DNA from 3 places in the Anaerobacillus sp. QJM3NY_17 genome. Region 1 is predicted to be linked to each of the others. Evidence: riboswitches for the same ligand, from Rfam matches in the RefSeq annotation. Region 1 holds a riboswitch; each other region holds the start of a gene.

Region 1 (5,337 bases):
CTGGATAGCGCTCCTGGAAGGCCTCATAAATCGCATTTCGTCGCTCCATGGGCGCAAATCCTCCTACCCACACATAGACAATATTTCCTTCACCATTTAAATCTTGAGCAAGCGTTTTTAATGTATTCCATGCAAGACTATAATCATCTTGATCAATAACTGTTACACCTGGCACGTTAATATCGCTATCAAACACAACGACAGGTATGCCTTTATCAACGGCTTTTTTCACTCCAGCTTCGAGTGCATCTGCTCGGCCATGATCAATTAAGATCGCATCGACTTTTTGGTTGATGGCTGTATCAAGGTGTGTAGCCATCTTGGAAAGGTCATTATCAGCATTATAAACTTGAACGCTTCCGCCAAATTTTTCAACCTGATCTTCAACTCCTTTTACGTACTGGGAAGAAAATGTACCGAGGGATGCTTGCATAATCGCTGCTATTTTGATAGGTTTTTGAACTTCTTTTGGAATGTCTGAAGAAACTTTAGACGTTTCTTCACCCGTGTTCGCAGTTGCCTCACTTGATTCCGTATTGCTTGCTTCTGGTGCACTTACGGCATCTTGCTCACTCGTACAAGCTGCAAGCACGACGAGAAGAAGAATGGATAAAATAAGTCCTAAGCGTTTCATGAATGTACCTCCGTGTTTTTAGCGTGTGGGAAAGCAAGATGAGCAAGGTTTTCAGCATACGGTGTTCGAACGATACCGTGCTCCGTAATGATTCCGTTAAGTAATTCATTTGGCGTCACATCAAAAGCAGGATTAAATACACCAATGTTTTCAGCTGCAACACGTTCACCTTTATAGTGCGTGACTTCTTTCGGGTCTCGCTCCTCAATCGGAATCGCTTCTCCGTCAGGGATCGAGTAGTCAATTGTTGAGATGGGTGCAGCAACATAAAAAGGAACGTTGTATGCTTTTGCGATATGGGCAAGGCCGAGCGTACCAATCTTATTAGCTGTATCACCATTTGCAGCAATCCGATCAGCACCGACTATAACTGCAGCGATTTTCTTCGTTTTTAAAACGTGAGCTACCATACTGTCTGTAATAAGCGTAACGTCAATACCAGCACGCTCAAGCTCCCATGCGGTTAATCGAGCACCTTGTAGAACTGGTCTGGTTTCCGTCGCAATTGCAGAGATGGAGAGACCGTTTTCCTTTGCCAGATGGAGAGGCGCAAGAGCAGTCCCGTATTTTGCTGTTGCGATCCCACCTGCATTGCAGTGTGTGAGGATGGTATCCCTATCATTTAATAGCTTCAGACCATGTTCTCCAATACGCTGACAGACAAGTTCATCCTCTTTATGGATAGTAAGTGCTTCGTGCAGAATCGCTTCTTTCATTTTTTGAACTGTTGGTAAGGAAAAGCTAGCTCGGATGATGCGATCGATCGCCCAAGAGAGATTAACTGCAGTGGGACGAGAGGAGGCAAGATATTTTCCTTGGTTGACTAGCGCTGTCTTGAACGCTGTTGCTTCGTTTGTTTGAACATGCTGACTCCAAAGAACAAGACCATACGCTGCGGCGATTCCAATGGCTGGTGCTCCGCGGACCACAAGGGCAGAAATGCTATTCCAGACATCCTCGATTGCCGTTTGCTTAAGGTAGATCTCTTGTTGTGGAAGATGCCGTTGATCGAGGAGTAAGAGATGATCACCTTTCCACTGGAGTGATGAGATAACAGTCATTTAAATGACCTCCTTGATTGCTTTAATGTATTGTTCAATCGAAGTGATGCTTTTTCGGTCTAAAATAAGTTTTTTTCCAAGGGTAAGCCCCTTTTTTTCCACAGCGAGTTTTACTCTTGGATCACTGATCGTCTCGATCTCTTCTACATGAGCAAGTCCAATCGTTCTTCGGATGATTTTACAGCCGGAAAATCCAATGCTATCGACAAAAATAGATTGTAGAAGAGCGTCTAGGTATCCTCTCGAATAACGATTATCTTCTGAGAGATGGTCGTCCCATAATGATCGGAAAGTAGATTCAAATACGTTCCAAACCTCGGTAGTGACGCCAAATAAATAAGCGAGGTATCCTTCTTTCTCTTCTTCTGATCTATGGGCCTCCTGCGACAGGATACTAAGCGCAATATTGGCGATAAAAGCACCGACATCAAAACCAGCTGGCCCATAGAAAGCAAATTCTGGATCGATTATTTTGGTTGAGCTTTCCGTAACAAACAGGCTACCTGTATGTAAGTCCCCATGTATCAAAGCTTCTCCTTTTGTTAAAAAAGAGTGTTTGAGGGAGGGCACTTCAGTGAGGAAATCGTCATCTTCCCACAGCGATTCAACATCTGCTCGAAGCTCTTCTGTAAAGGCATTGCTTTCGGCATTGTAGAAAGGATCTGAAAATACGAGGGTTTCTGTTATGCCACATAAGTCTGGATTACTAAACCGTTTGGCAAGCTCTTTCTTATTTGCCGAACCAAGACCGTAGTCAGAAGTGAAAAAGAGCGTATGAGCGAGGTAGGTACCGACGTTTCTTGCAAGTTCAGGATATATACGTCCTTCAATAAGTCCTTTGCGTAAAATAGTGTGCGTTGATAAATCTTCCATAACCGTTGCGGCTTTTTCAGAGTCATGCAAATAAACGATTGGAGAAAAGTCAGGAACGAGCGAGTGAGCTTGCTTGAGCGCCTCGCTTTCAATTCTGGACCGATCAAGTGTAAGCGGCCAGGATTCGCCAACTACTTTGGCATAAGGCAAGGCTTGTTTGACGATCCAGGATTGTCCAGTTTTCTTGTGTTGAACATGAAAGACATAATTTAAATTGCCATCGCCAATTTCCTTTACATGAACAGGAGCGGTGCGATCCAAAAGCTCGTGATGCTCTAAAAATTGCACAACTGTTTCGCTTGTAAACGGTGTGTACCCTGAAGTGATCTGAATACCCATGTAAAATTCCCCTTTCAACTATTTATGGTTGTTGTATTGCATGAAGATCGGAATTTCGGCATAAAAAAAGCCTCTTTCCGAAGAAAGAGGCTTGAAGACAGAGATACTTCACACCTCTTATCTTCCAGAATGAATATCATCCTGTTGGAAGTAGCACCGTGCCATTTAAGTCATGGATTCATCTGGACTTAAAAATAGGTCGGTTGCTGGGCGTCATAGGGCCAAATCCCTCAGCCTGCTCTTGATAAGAGAAAGTTTATGAAATTATTTTACAATTTTTTCGCTTGAAATGTATGTTACAGAGAAAGGAACATGTTTGTCAATAATATTTTGAATATTATTTATAAATATCTGGACGTCGATCTTCAAAGATAGGAATGCGACTCCGGATTGATGACATTTCCTCTTCGTCAATAGAACCTGTTAAAATAACTTCTTCTTCTCCTGCTTCTGCGATAATTGTTCCCCACGGATCAATGATCAATGAGTGTCCTCCAAACGTATTATCAGGATCTGCCCCGACACGATTACAAGCAATCACGTAGCACTGATTTTCAATCGCGCGACTGATAAGTAATGCTCGCCAATGATCGGTGCGTTGCTTTGGCCATTCTGCTGGTACGAACAATACTTGGGCACCTTCAACTGCATGAAGGCGAAGCCACTCAGGAAAGCGAATATCATAACAAATGAACCCGGCACATGGGAGTTCTTCAAGTGTGAAATGACTTTTTTCATTTCCAGAAACGAGGAATTTCTCTTCATTCATCAAACGAAACAGGTGCGCTTTGCTATACTCATGAACGAGCTGCCCATCTCGATTGAACACAAGCATGGTGTTCGTTACTTCGCCGTTATGATGCTTAGCGATGGAGCCCCCGACAATATTTACGTCGTTTTTTTTTGCGAGGCGAGATAGAAAAGCAATCGACTTTTCTGCATCAGTATCTCCAATTTCATCAAGACGAGATAAATCATAACCTGTGGACCACAATTCTGGTAAAACGATGATATCTGGTTTGTCACTCACCGCCTTAGAAACAAGCTCTTCAACTTTAGAGAAATTCTTTTCTGGATTGCCAAAAGCAATATCAAATTGCAACAGGGCAAGGTTTTTCATTGATTTGTCCTCCTTACATGTTTAGAAATTGACCTTTACATGGTTGTGTATCCAAGATAACATAACTTATTAGAATTTCTCGAAAATTTTAACAGGATGTGATTCCATTTGAAACAATTTCAAACTTCAGATGCACTTAAACGTTTACCAGAACAATTTTTTGCGAAGCTTGCTGGAAAAGTGAACCGTTATGTAGAGGCGGGATATGACATTATTAACCTTGGCCAAGGAAATCCTGACCAGCCGACGCCTGCACATATTATCGAGTCTTTGCAGCAGGCAGCTGAAAACCCTGCATACCACAAGTATCCGCCATTTAGGGGGCAGCCTTTTCTGAAACAAGCCGCGGCTGAATTCTATAAGCGAGAGTTTGGTGTTGAGCTTGATCCGGAGAAAGAGGTAGCCGTCCTCTTTGGTGGAAAAGCTGGCCTTGTAGAAGTCAGTCAATGTTTGTTAAATAAAAGTGACGTGGCGCTCGTGCCAGATCCTGGCTATCCTGATTATTGGTCTGGAGTTGCGATGGCTGAAGCGGATATGCAAATGATGCCGTTACTTGAACAAAATGATTTTCTGCCTGATTATAGCGCGATCCCAGAGAGTGCTCTTGCAAAAGCAAAGCTCATGTTTTTAAATTATCCAAACAATCCTACCGCTGCTATAGCAACGAAAAGCTTTTTTGATGAAACGGTTAGGTTTGCGGATGCCAATGACATCTGTGTCGTTCATGATTTTGCTTATGGAGCGATCGGATTCGATGGAGAACGTCCTAAAAGCTTTTTGGAAACAGAAGGTGCTAAAGATGTGGGAATTGAGATTTATACTCTTTCCAAAACGTATAATATGGCAGGATGGCGTGTTGGGTTCGCTGTCGGAAACCCATCTGTAGTGGAAAGCATCAACCTGCTTCAGGATCATTTCTACGTTAGTTTGTTTAGTGCAGTGCAAGAAGCAGCTGCAGAAGCTTTACTAGGTTCACAGGAATGTGTTGAGAACCTTCGCCAAACGTACGAATCTAGACGGAATGTATTGATACAGGGGCTTCACGATATTGGCTGGGATGTAACCTCTCCTGCGGGGTCATTTTTTGCCTGGTTAAAAGTACCTGAATCATTTACTTCAGAGGGATTTGCGGACTACTTGCTTGAGAATGTTCAAATTGTAGTTGCGCCTGGGAACGGCTTTGGAGAGTATGGGGAAGGCTTTGTGAGAGTAGGCTTATTAACTTCCGAAGAGAAACTCAGGGAGGCAGTTGAACGAATTAATTCTCTTAATCTCTTTTGATTCAGAAAAGTAAAAAAATAGATTGACAG
Region 2 (5,337 bases), 1.9 Mb from region 1:
TGATGTAATCTCCGTTAAGAAAATAACAAGCGATGTGACAAGTAGTAAAATGACGAACAGATGGATGCCTTCAAGAACCGTTAATTGCTCCCCAATCCAATTCGCAAGTCCTGATTCCTGAAAGCCAGAAGCAATGGCGAGTCCGGCTCCAAATAATAGAAGAATTCCCCATGGTAATCCTTTTGCTGTATCCCAATCTAAAAGAAAGGCACCTTTTTTCGAAGGGGCAGGTATAAGAAAAAGTAATAGCGCTGCAGTCATCGCGATGACAGTGTCATTTATATTCGGATTAAGCTCACTTAAAACAAAGGAACGGCTAATCCAGGCAACCGCAGTGAAAGAAAAAACTACCATAATGACCTTTTCTTCCATAGACATTTTCCCAAGATCCGCTTTCTCCTTATTAATCACCTCTTTCCCGCCTGGCAGCTCTTTAACATTCATCGGAAATGCCATTTTCACAAGGTAATACCAGCAGCCAAATAAAAGAAGAACAGTTAAAGGTACGCCAAACATCATCCAGCGGGCAAATGAAATCTCGATGCCATATAGCTCATTGACCACCGCTGCAAAGATGGTATTAGGAGGTGTTCCAATCAATGTTGCTAAACCACCAATTGAGGCACTGTACGCGATGCCAAGCATAATGGCTTTTCCAAAATTAAATTGCGGAATCCCTTCTTGCTTCATATCAAGCTGCTCGGATACTTGATAAATCACCGCCAGCCCAATTGGCACCATCATCATAGCCGTTGCCGTGTTTGAGATCCACATTGATAAAAAGCCTGTTGCAATCATAAAGCCAAGTACAATTCTCTCTGTACTTGTTCCTATTGCTGATATAATGAAAAGAGCAATTCGTTTATGTAAATGCCACTTCTGCATTGTAAGCGCGATCAAAAAACCACCCATAAAGAGAAAAATGGTGTTATCGCCATAAGCTGATGCTGTTAAATCACCTTTTAGTCCGCCCGTTAGTGGAAATAAAATTAATGGTAAAAGAGACGTCGCCGGTATCGGAATGGCTTCTGTAATCCACCACGTTGCAATCCACGCCGTACTTGCTAAGATGGCCAAACCTGCTTCTGAAAGACCATTTGGATTAAAAAACAACATTATGCTAAGAAAAAGGACCGGTCCGAGGATCAACCCCGTCAGTTTCCTTTTATCATAAGCAGGATCTGGTCCAGATGCATAACCTGGATTTTTTTGAGAACTTTTTGAAGGGATTTCCGGCGTGTGTGAAGAAGCGAATGTTAAGAGATCTTTTGCTCGATCATGTTCTTTCCATAATTGGTTCCAAAGGTGTTGTTCCATAGTCATACCTCCTATCGTTCATTAAACTATAGTGTAGAATTCGCTCGCCACATCTGTCAATAAATTCACAATTTTGGTACTTTATTACTCTCTTTCAAGAAAGGACTTTTGATTCGTTTTTCCATTTCCATACAAGTAATTCATTTCAACCCCCTTAAATTTCCATTTGGGGCGAAAATTATAAGTTGATGATATGTTTTTTATAATTCAAAATAAATAAACTCAATGATTAAATGTAAGTATAGATACACAATCCACAACAAGTTGCTCAAAATCGATCCAGGGGGTATATGATGAGAAAGATACAACAGACTACTATTAATTCGGTTGTGAAATACGGACAAACAAAGCTTCCAAAATCAGCTAATACAGAATGTCCAGAATGCGGAAGCGATGCTTCATTTCAACTGAAGTTCGATTATCAAATTAATCAGGCTGTGTTCTCCACGCTTTCTCGCTGCTCTATTTGTAAAGAAGCTGTGCTTTTCATACTCATTAAAACGTCCCATAATGATCGCGGAGAAGAAGTTGAGCTATTCGTGCATCAAACCTCTTTTACACGAGAGCCGCTCGGCAGACTGACTAGCACAGCTAGATTACCCGATGACCTTGAGCGTGTTTATCGCTCAGCAGTGAATGTACATAACATGAAGGATTGGACCGCAACGGCTGTAATGGCTAATCGTGTTCTTGAGAGCATTACAGGTAGTTTTCTATCTGAAAATGAGCTAGGACAGCCACTTTCTAAACAGCTAGAAACACTTGCTAAACAGATTGATTTAGAAGAACCAATTGTAAAACTAGGACACCTACTAGGCAAAGGTAGTAATTTAAATAACCTCCTTTGTCTTGAGAAAGCTACAAGCGAAGAAACGGCCAACTTAATTATCGACTTACTAGATTCACTTATTGAATACTTGTACATTCTTCCTCAACGAATTGTGCATCTTCAAAAACAAATCGAAGGATAATAAAAAAAAGCAGGTAGCTCAAATTGAGCTACCTGCTTTTTAAATGCTCATATCAAATTTTAATTCAAGATTCTGTTTACTATCACTTTAGCCCTTTTTCGAAATAGAGGGATAGTTGATGAAAATCGCAATAATTCCTGCAATAGCAATGAGGATTGGATAAATTGAATACGGTAGTAGAGCGAGTGGCGAAATCGACGCAAGACCTGCTACTGCAAGCACCTGTGCCCCATATGGGAGCATGCCCTGTATACTACCTGAGAAAATATCAAGAATACTAGCAGACTTTCGTGGGTCTACCCCATATTCTTCGGAAATGTTTTTCGCAAGTGGCCCCCCCATTATGATCGAAATGGTGTTGTTAGCTGTTGATAAATCAAGCACGCTTGCGAGACCGGCGATACCAAACTCTGCTCCTCTACGAGAAGTTACTTTGCTCAGGATTTTGTCCAATACGTATTGTATTCCTCCGTTATGCTTAATGACTTCAATCATCCCTCCGATGACGAGTGCAATCATGGCAAGGTCTTCCATCCCTTTTATGCCCTCTGTAACCGTGGAGATCAGTCCACTCATTCCAAATGTTCCGTTATATAAACCTACAATCCCAGCAAATAAGGTACCACTTACAAGTACAATAAGAACATTAACACCAGCGATCGCTGCGATCAGTACACCTAAATAAGGGATAATTGTAACGAAATCAAATGCGTGATCTCCTCCAACCGTTGCTTGCTCTCCCATCGTTAAAGCACCATAAATAATGGCTGTTACGATAGCAGCTGGCAAGACTATAAAAAAGTTTACTTTGAATTTATCTTTCATTTGCGTATTTTGTGTGCGTACTGCCGCAATCGTAGTATCTGAAATCATAGAAAGATTGTCACCAAACATTGCCCCACCTATGACCGCTGATAAAGCCAGTGCCGGGGCAACTCCGGTTTGCTCTGCAATTCCAATTCCAATGGGAGCAAGTGCTACAATCGTTCCCATCGATGTACCCATCGAAATAGAAATAAAACAGCCAATGACAAACAAACCTACGATTAAAAGATTAGCCGGTAGAATTGATATACCTAAATTAACAATCGAATCTACTGCTCCAATTTTTTCAGCTGTTCCGGCAAACGCCCCAGCCAGTAAAAAGACCAAAATCATTAATATGATATTCGTATTACCTGCTCCACGACAAAACACTTCCACTTTTTTCATAAAGCTTTCTTTTCGATTCATCGAAAGAGCTACGCCCGCCGCAATTAGAGAAGCGAGAATAACAGGCATACTATAAAAGTCCTTTGTTATGATAGCTGTACCAATAAAAAGCACAATAAATATTCCAAGGGGAAGTAAAGCCAGGCCGTTCCCCTTTATTTCTTTCTCCATTATTCATGTCTCCTTCATCTTTTATTCTGTCTCAATAAAAAAAGCCCACTTCAAGAGAAGAAGGCTTTTGCACTTATCTCTCAAGATTTCTCTTGCTGGAAGCAGCACCTTTCTGATCATCAGAGGTTGCTGAAGCTTCTTTGGGCCAGGTCCCTCCACTTCTCTTAATAAGAAATATACAATTATTAATGAGCGCATGCTTCATTTTACTTTTTCATAACGAGCTTTACTTTATCACGCATTATTCTGATGAGTCAACTTTGATTAACTGCATCAAAATAAACTCCTCATCCTTTAAGGAGTTTACCTGATTAACTAGTCTGGTTCAAGCTTTGTATGACTACCAATTTTTGCAATAGATCAATCTTTATTTTCCTAAAAACCACTCAATATCCTTCATAATCGATTCCGGTTTTTCTTCTGGTAGAAGGTGACCGGTTTTTTCATAGATGATCAGTTTAGCATTTGGGAGATCCTTACTGAGACGCTTCCCAATTTTCAACGGCACAACTCTGTCATTTTCTCCCCATATTAGTAGGCTAGGTGTATGAATTTGATTTAGTTCAACTTCTGACAAATCTCCTTCGCGATCTCGAATCATCCTAACTAATGACCGAAAGATACCCTCATTGAAGAAAGGTTGGATATATCCATCCATCATTTCTTCATCGATAAGGGAAGGATCATAAACACAATTAAGCAAATTTCCTCTAACACCTTTTCGATAAAGCCACCTTTTCAAGTATACCGAGAAAAAAGGTAAGTACGATGTATACACTAGACTCTGTTTAGCCTTTTCAAGATATCCTGAACTGCACAGTAAAATATTCTTACTAACGAGATCATCTTTCATAGCCGAGGCTCTCATTGCTACTTGCCCACCCATAGAATGGCCGATCATAACAGTATGATCAATTGAAAGCCTTTCTAAAAGTTCAACCACCACTTCCGCATAATTATGATAAGAGTGGACAAAACGATTAGACTTTTCACTTTTTCCGAACGGAGGAAGATCAATGGCAACAACAGTATATGCCTTTGTTAATAATGGTATCAATCTTCTGAAGCTGAAGCTCGACGATAGAAAACCGTGAAGAAGCGTTAATACTGGCCGATCGACGGCTGTGTCATTTCTATAGTATTCATAGTGAATATCAATTCCTTTGATCTTTTCCGTATTTTGTTTAAGATTTTGAGCTAATAGCATCTTTCATCTCACTCCGGATTTTGAATTCATCTGATCTGATTCACCCTTCGTTTCTAACCAGACAGGATGGTCTCACTTATTCAGGTTTGACTTTATACTTATTTTACCCCAATCCTGAAATGAAAAACTTTTTTTACATCTGAGAGGATACTCCATTTTTTTCATTCTAACTCTACGTGCACAAGGTCCAGCAGCTTTATCGTTGTCCTTTTTTCATTATGGTCAATAATACGCAGTTCTTTCGTAAGTGGATCTACATAGTGCACATATCCAAAGAGAGTTTTCGTTTCTCCCCCACTAAAGTGTTGAAAACAAAGCGAGTTGTGATTGGCCATTGCTTCACATATTGTTTCATTCATTTCCGCCATTCTTTGTTCATCAAGTACCGGCTTTTCACTTTTTTTCTCTTCGGTTTTCCAATCTCTTAGCTCTTTCACATGCTCAGGTAACATCATTGAC
Region 3 (5,337 bases), 2.0 Mb from region 1:
TAAATAGTACGGCTGGAATAATTGGATAAATCAATCCCACAAATGCAATGATGAATGACGCAATGATCAGGCACCATAATAGAATATCCACGCTTTTAACCTCCCTTCAACTTGACTCTATTTTAGCGGAGATGTCACTTTTCTTCTATATAATGATAAAAAGAAGCAGAGGCATCCCTCTGCTTCCCACATTTATTCTTCTCCAATGACGGCTTCTGCAATATTAACCGCATGGTCACCAATACGCTCAAGGTTACTGATGATATCAACAAAAACAATTCCAGCACTTCCAGTACATTCACCCTCATTTAGACGAAGGATATGCTGCTTACGAAGCGTTCTTTCCATTTTGTCGATCTTATCTTCTAGCTTAACAACTTCCTGCGCCTTAGCTACATCCCATTTATCAAGTGCATCAAAGGCTTCATTGAGTGCAGAAAGAGTCAGATTAAACATTTCATCAAGGTCTTTCATAGCAACGTCAGTCATCTTCACTTTATTGCTTATTTGATAATCAACCAACTCAACAATATTCTCCATATGATCGCCAATACGCTCGATATCACGAACTGAGTCCATTAGCATACCGTGTCGTGTCGACTCATCTCCAGACAGAGAAGTTGCTGATAATTGGATAAGGTAATCTGTAATTTTATTATCCAGGTTGTTAATAGCTTCTTCATACTGAGCGGTTTTTTCAGCGCTCTTCTGACTCTTAGATGTTAAATAATTTGATGCTTCTTTAACACCCTTATAAGCAAATCCGCTCATTCGAATCACTTCTTCTTTAGCTTGTCCTAATGCAACAGATGGAGAGCGTTCGATAAATACTGGATCAAGGTGTTTTGGCTTATATTCAATCGTTGCATCATCACCAGGAATAATTTTTGTAACGAGATAGGCAAGTCCGGCAATGAATGGGAACTGGATAACAGTATTTGTAATGTTAAAGATCCCGTGTCCGAATGCAATCGTCATTTCCGGTGTTAAGTTTAATGCATCTCTTAAGTATTCAATAAACGGCGTATAGGCGAATAAGAATATTAGGAAAAGCGCCGTTCCAATTAAATTGAAAATAACGTGAGTCAGTGCTGTACGTCTAGCGGCAACGGATGCACCGATAGAAGCAAGAACTGCGGTAATCGTTGTACCGATATTATCTCCAAACAGAACTGGTAATGCAGCTTGAATATCCATTGCGTTCTGTGAATAAAGACCTTGCAATACACCAATTGTCGCACTGGAACTTTGTACAATGACAGTAAATACTGTACCGATCACAACGCCTAACAGTGGGTTCGAGCTCATGCTTACTGTTAATTCTTGGAAAGCCTCAAGGCTACGAAGTGGTTTCATTCCCGTACTCATTAATTCAAGTCCAAAGAACAACGCACCAAATCCGAAGACGATTTGACCAGCGTAGTTAATTTTCTTGTTTTTAAAGAAGAAAATTAACAAAGAACCGATGGCTATAATTGGAAGTGCGTAATCTTTAATAGGAAAACCAATAATAAATGCTGTAACAGTTGTACCAATGTTCGCACCCATTACAACGCCAATTGCTTGCTTCAGAGTCATAAATCCTGCGTTAACAAGACCGACTGTTAAAACCGTTGTTCCTGAACTACTTTGTATGAGAATAGTTACAATGACCCCAGCGAGCACACCCATAAACGGGTTAGTCGTAAAACGATCGAGAATGTCTCTTAATCGATCACCTGCTGATCGTTGAAGGCCGTCTCCCATATACTTTAGTCCAAACAGGAAAATACCAAGACCTCCCACAAACTGAAAGATCATCTCCTGAACGTTGAGTTCCATCATTTCAACCCCTTGCACTTATGTTTTATTTTTTTCGACAATACTCAACAAAGTCCCTTGTCTATTATCTACATCGCTCCCCCCTTTGTAAAGAGTTAATATAGATTTGTAAAGATATTATGCTGAAAACAAATTTATTTCAATAAAGTTTCACCAAGAATACTGTTCCCTTCTCTCTATATAAGATAAACTGATTGGGTGGAGAAACGCTCCACATTTAGAAAGGAGATTATTAATTTGAACGTTTTTAAACAACTTTACTACAGCTTATTTTCCCCTAAGATGATGGCCAGATTCCGTTTTCAAAAGCTAGGCAAGCCAATATTGTACGTGTTTTTACTTATGTTCATTTCTTCTGTGCCAGTAGGAATTATGACGGCTCTATCCTTTACAAACGCTTATGAGGATCTCAAAACACATATGTCAGATCTACCAGAATTCACTTTAGAGGACGGATCTTTAACAAGTGAACAGTCTGAACCGCTTATTCGACAAAATGATGAAAATACTTTTATTTTTGATGCGACAGACCAGACAAAGCCTGATGATGTTGATCAATATGATTCCGTTATCGCATTCCTAAAAGATCGTGTAATCGTTGTAGATAGCGGTGCTAGACAGGAGTTTAATTACAGTAACTTTAGTTCGATGACTTTCACGAAGCAAGATGTTAATGAGCTAAGTAATAATCTGGACAACCTGCTCCCTATCTTTATTCCGTTACTGATATTCGTTATCTATTTGTTTCAAACCGGCCTTAAGTTTATAGGAGTTACCGTACTAGCTACAATTGGACTACTATTGAGAAGTATTACCGGAAGAAAAGCTTCTTATAAACAACTTTGGGTCTTATCTGTTTATTCAGTAACAATTCCAACGCTCTTCTTTGCGATTATGGCACTCATTAAAACAGCAGTCCCTTTAGGATTCCTACTTTATTGGATTGTGGCCATCATGCTACTTTATCTTACGATTAAAGAAATCCCGTTACCAAAAAAACGTGTAACGAACGAGCGAGCAAATGATTCAACAGAAGAAAAATTTTGATAATTTACTCAAATCCCTTGCTTTTCACTTTAAAGTGATGTAGATTATGAAAAAAGCGACACAATAAAATTCCATATATTTTCAATTCTTATCAAGAGAAGCAGAGGGACTGGCCCTATGAAGCTTCAGCAACCACCAGATATTTTCTGGTAAGGTGCTAACTCCAGCAAGTTGATTTCAACTTGGAAGATAAGAAGAAGAGCAACCAAAGTCTTCTTCTTATAGAGGGCTTTTTTTATTGCCCTTATTCAATGAAAAGGAGATTGATTATGTCGAATAAACAGTTAGAAACACTACTTGTCCAATTAGGTAATCATTCAGATACTAAAACCGGTGCGGTAAATCCTCCAGTGTACTTCTCCACATCGTATAGCCATGAAGGCATCGGTCAATCCACCGGATTCGATTATTCAAGAACCAAAAACCCGACACGATCCATTTTAGAATCCGCTATATCAGAACTCGAACATGGTGATCAGGGATTTGCTTTTAGTTCCGGAATGGCTGCGATTCAAGCAATCCTTGCCATATTCAAAAGCGGCGACCATATTCTCGTCTCAGATGATTTGTATGGTGGGACTTATCGATTATTTGCCCATGCTGAAAAACATTATGGTATCTCCTTCACATATTTTGATACACAAAGAAATGAACAACTTTCATCACTCCTAACTCACCGTACAAAAGCCATTTTTGTTGAAAATCCATCTAATCCATTAATGAAATTAACAGATCTTGAAAAAATTGCACGGATAACAGAAAACAGGGACCTATTATTTATTGTAGACAATACTTTGTTCACCCCTCTTCTACAAAACCCACTACTGCTTGGGGCGGATATCGTCGTGCATAGTGCCACTAAGTATTTAGGCGGTCATAATGATATTCTCGCAGGGCTTGTGGTTGCAAAAGGTGAGAATATTTGCGCTGAAATCCAACAATACCAAAACGGTGCAGGCGCTGTGCTTTCTCCTTTTGATTCCTGGTTATTAATGAGAGGCATGAAAACCTTGCCACTCAGAATGAAGCAGCATGAAGAGAATGCCAGAAAGATAACTGAATTTTTAACAAATCATGAAGCAATAACAGACGTTTTTTATCCAGATAAAGGTGGGATGCTTTCTTTCAGATTGCGCTCCGAAGAATGGGTAGATCTCTTTCTTAGAAAATTAACACTTGTCACATTTGCTGAAAGTCTTGGAGGGGTAGAAAGCTTTATCACATATCCTTCAACGCAAACTCATGCTGAGATACCAGAAGACATCAGACTTGAAAAAGGGGTGTGCAATCGACTGCTACGTTTCTCTGTTGGGATTGAAAACATTGATGACTTAATACAGGACCTGAATCAAGCATTGTCCATTTTTAAAGAGGAGGTTGTTCAAATTGACAAATACTGATTATACATTTCAAACAAAACTTCTTCATAACGATCACAAATTTGATAAAGCTACGGGAGCTGTTAGCGTCCCTATCCAACAGGCTTCTACATTTCATCAGATGGATTTTGACCAACCTGGAAAATACGATTACAGTCGTTCAGGCAACCCCACTCGCGAAGCGCTTGAAGAAACAATTGCCAATCTTGAAGGTGGGGTTAAGGGATTTGCGTTTGCTTCTGGGATGGCCGCTATCGCCACCTCGTTTATGCTCCTTTCACAAAACGATCACGTTCTTATATCTGAAGACGTCTACGGTGGGACGTATCGCATGATTCACGACGTTCTCGGGAGATTTGGAATTAAACATACTTTTGTAGACATGACAGATTTAAATGAAGTGGCGAGAGGTATTCAATCCAATACTAAAGTAATCTATATCGAAACGCCTTCTAATCCTTTACTGAAGGTAACTGACATTCAAGCCGTTGTTAAATTAGCTAAAGCGAATAATTGTTTAACATTTGTCGATAACACCTTTATGACACCTGCTCTACAACGTCCGTTAGACTTCGGAGCCGATATCGTATTGCATAGTGCTACGAAATTCATTTCAGGACATAGCGATGTCGTCGCTGGTCTTGCTGCCGTAAAAAGTGAGGAATTAGCGGAACAGCTTGCATTCCTGCAAAACTCGTTTGGATCGATTTTAAGCGCTCACGATTCCTGGTTAGTTCTCCGTGGCTTAAAAACATTGCATTGTCGGCTAGATCAATCGTCTAGATCTGCGTTTCGTCTTGCGCATGCTCTTACTAAAGAAAAGATGGTAGAAGAAGTCTTTTATCCAGGGCTTTCTTATCACCCTGGTCACTCCACTCATATTTATCAAGCCGCTGGTCCTGGTGCAGTTTTGTCCTTTCGGTTACCTGATGAAAATGCCGTGCGTCTATTCACAAAGCATGTTCAAATTCCTGTTTTCGCGGTAAGTCTTGGTGCCGTAGAATCAATTCTCTCCTATCCAGCTAGAATGTCACATGCTTCTATGCCTCCTATAGAACGAAGAAAACGAGGCATCACAGATGGATTATTG

Evidence for each region. A riboswitch is a leader RNA that binds a small molecule or an ion and turns the genes downstream of it on or off. The one in region 1 is predicted to bind S-adenosylmethionine.
Region 2: linked by a shared signal. The riboswitch ahead of AC0VYV_RS13720 (Na+/H+ antiporter NhaC family protein) and the one ahead of mtnK (S-methyl-5-thioribose kinase) in region 1 are both predicted to bind S-adenosylmethionine.
Region 3: linked by a shared signal. The riboswitch ahead of AC0VYV_RS14515 (methionine biosynthesis PLP-dependent protein) and the one ahead of mtnK (S-methyl-5-thioribose kinase) in region 1 are both predicted to bind S-adenosylmethionine.

What each region holds. Positions count from the first base shown of each region.
Region 1 is NZ_CM149685.1:716,718-722,054, forward strand. Features, by position in the region: gene AC0VYV_RS03910 (sugar ABC transporter substrate-binding protein) at 1-634, opposite strand, end outside; gene mtnA (S-methyl-5-thioribose-1-phosphate isomerase) at 631-1,695, opposite strand; gene mtnK (S-methyl-5-thioribose kinase) at 1,696-2,907, opposite strand; SAM riboswitch class I at 3,022-3,158, opposite strand; gene AC0VYV_RS03925 (carbon-nitrogen family hydrolase) at 3,245-4,027, opposite strand; gene AC0VYV_RS03930 (aminotransferase class I/II-fold pyridoxal phosphate-dependent enzyme) at 4,136-5,308, shown strand.
Region 2 is NZ_CM149685.1:2,612,336-2,617,672, forward strand. Features, by position in the region: gene AC0VYV_RS13710 (SLC13 family permease) at 1-1,317, opposite strand, end outside; gene AC0VYV_RS13715 (hypothetical protein) at 1,611-2,288, shown strand; gene AC0VYV_RS13720 (Na+/H+ antiporter NhaC family protein) at 2,376-3,671, opposite strand; SAM riboswitch class I at 3,742-3,845, opposite strand; gene AC0VYV_RS13725 (alpha/beta fold hydrolase) at 4,039-4,878, opposite strand; gene AC0VYV_RS13730 (YolD-like family protein) at 5,040-5,337, opposite strand, start outside.
Region 3 is NZ_CM149685.1:2,756,850-2,762,186, forward strand. Features, by position in the region: gene AC0VYV_RS14500 (DUF456 domain-containing protein) at 1-91, opposite strand, end outside; gene AC0VYV_RS14505 (Na/Pi cotransporter family protein) at 193-1,821, opposite strand; gene AC0VYV_RS14510 (DUF1189 domain-containing protein) at 2,059-2,868, shown strand; SAM riboswitch class I at 2,954-3,064, shown strand; gene AC0VYV_RS14515 (methionine biosynthesis PLP-dependent protein) at 3,138-4,268, shown strand; gene metC (cystathionine beta-lyase) at 4,255-5,337, shown strand, end outside.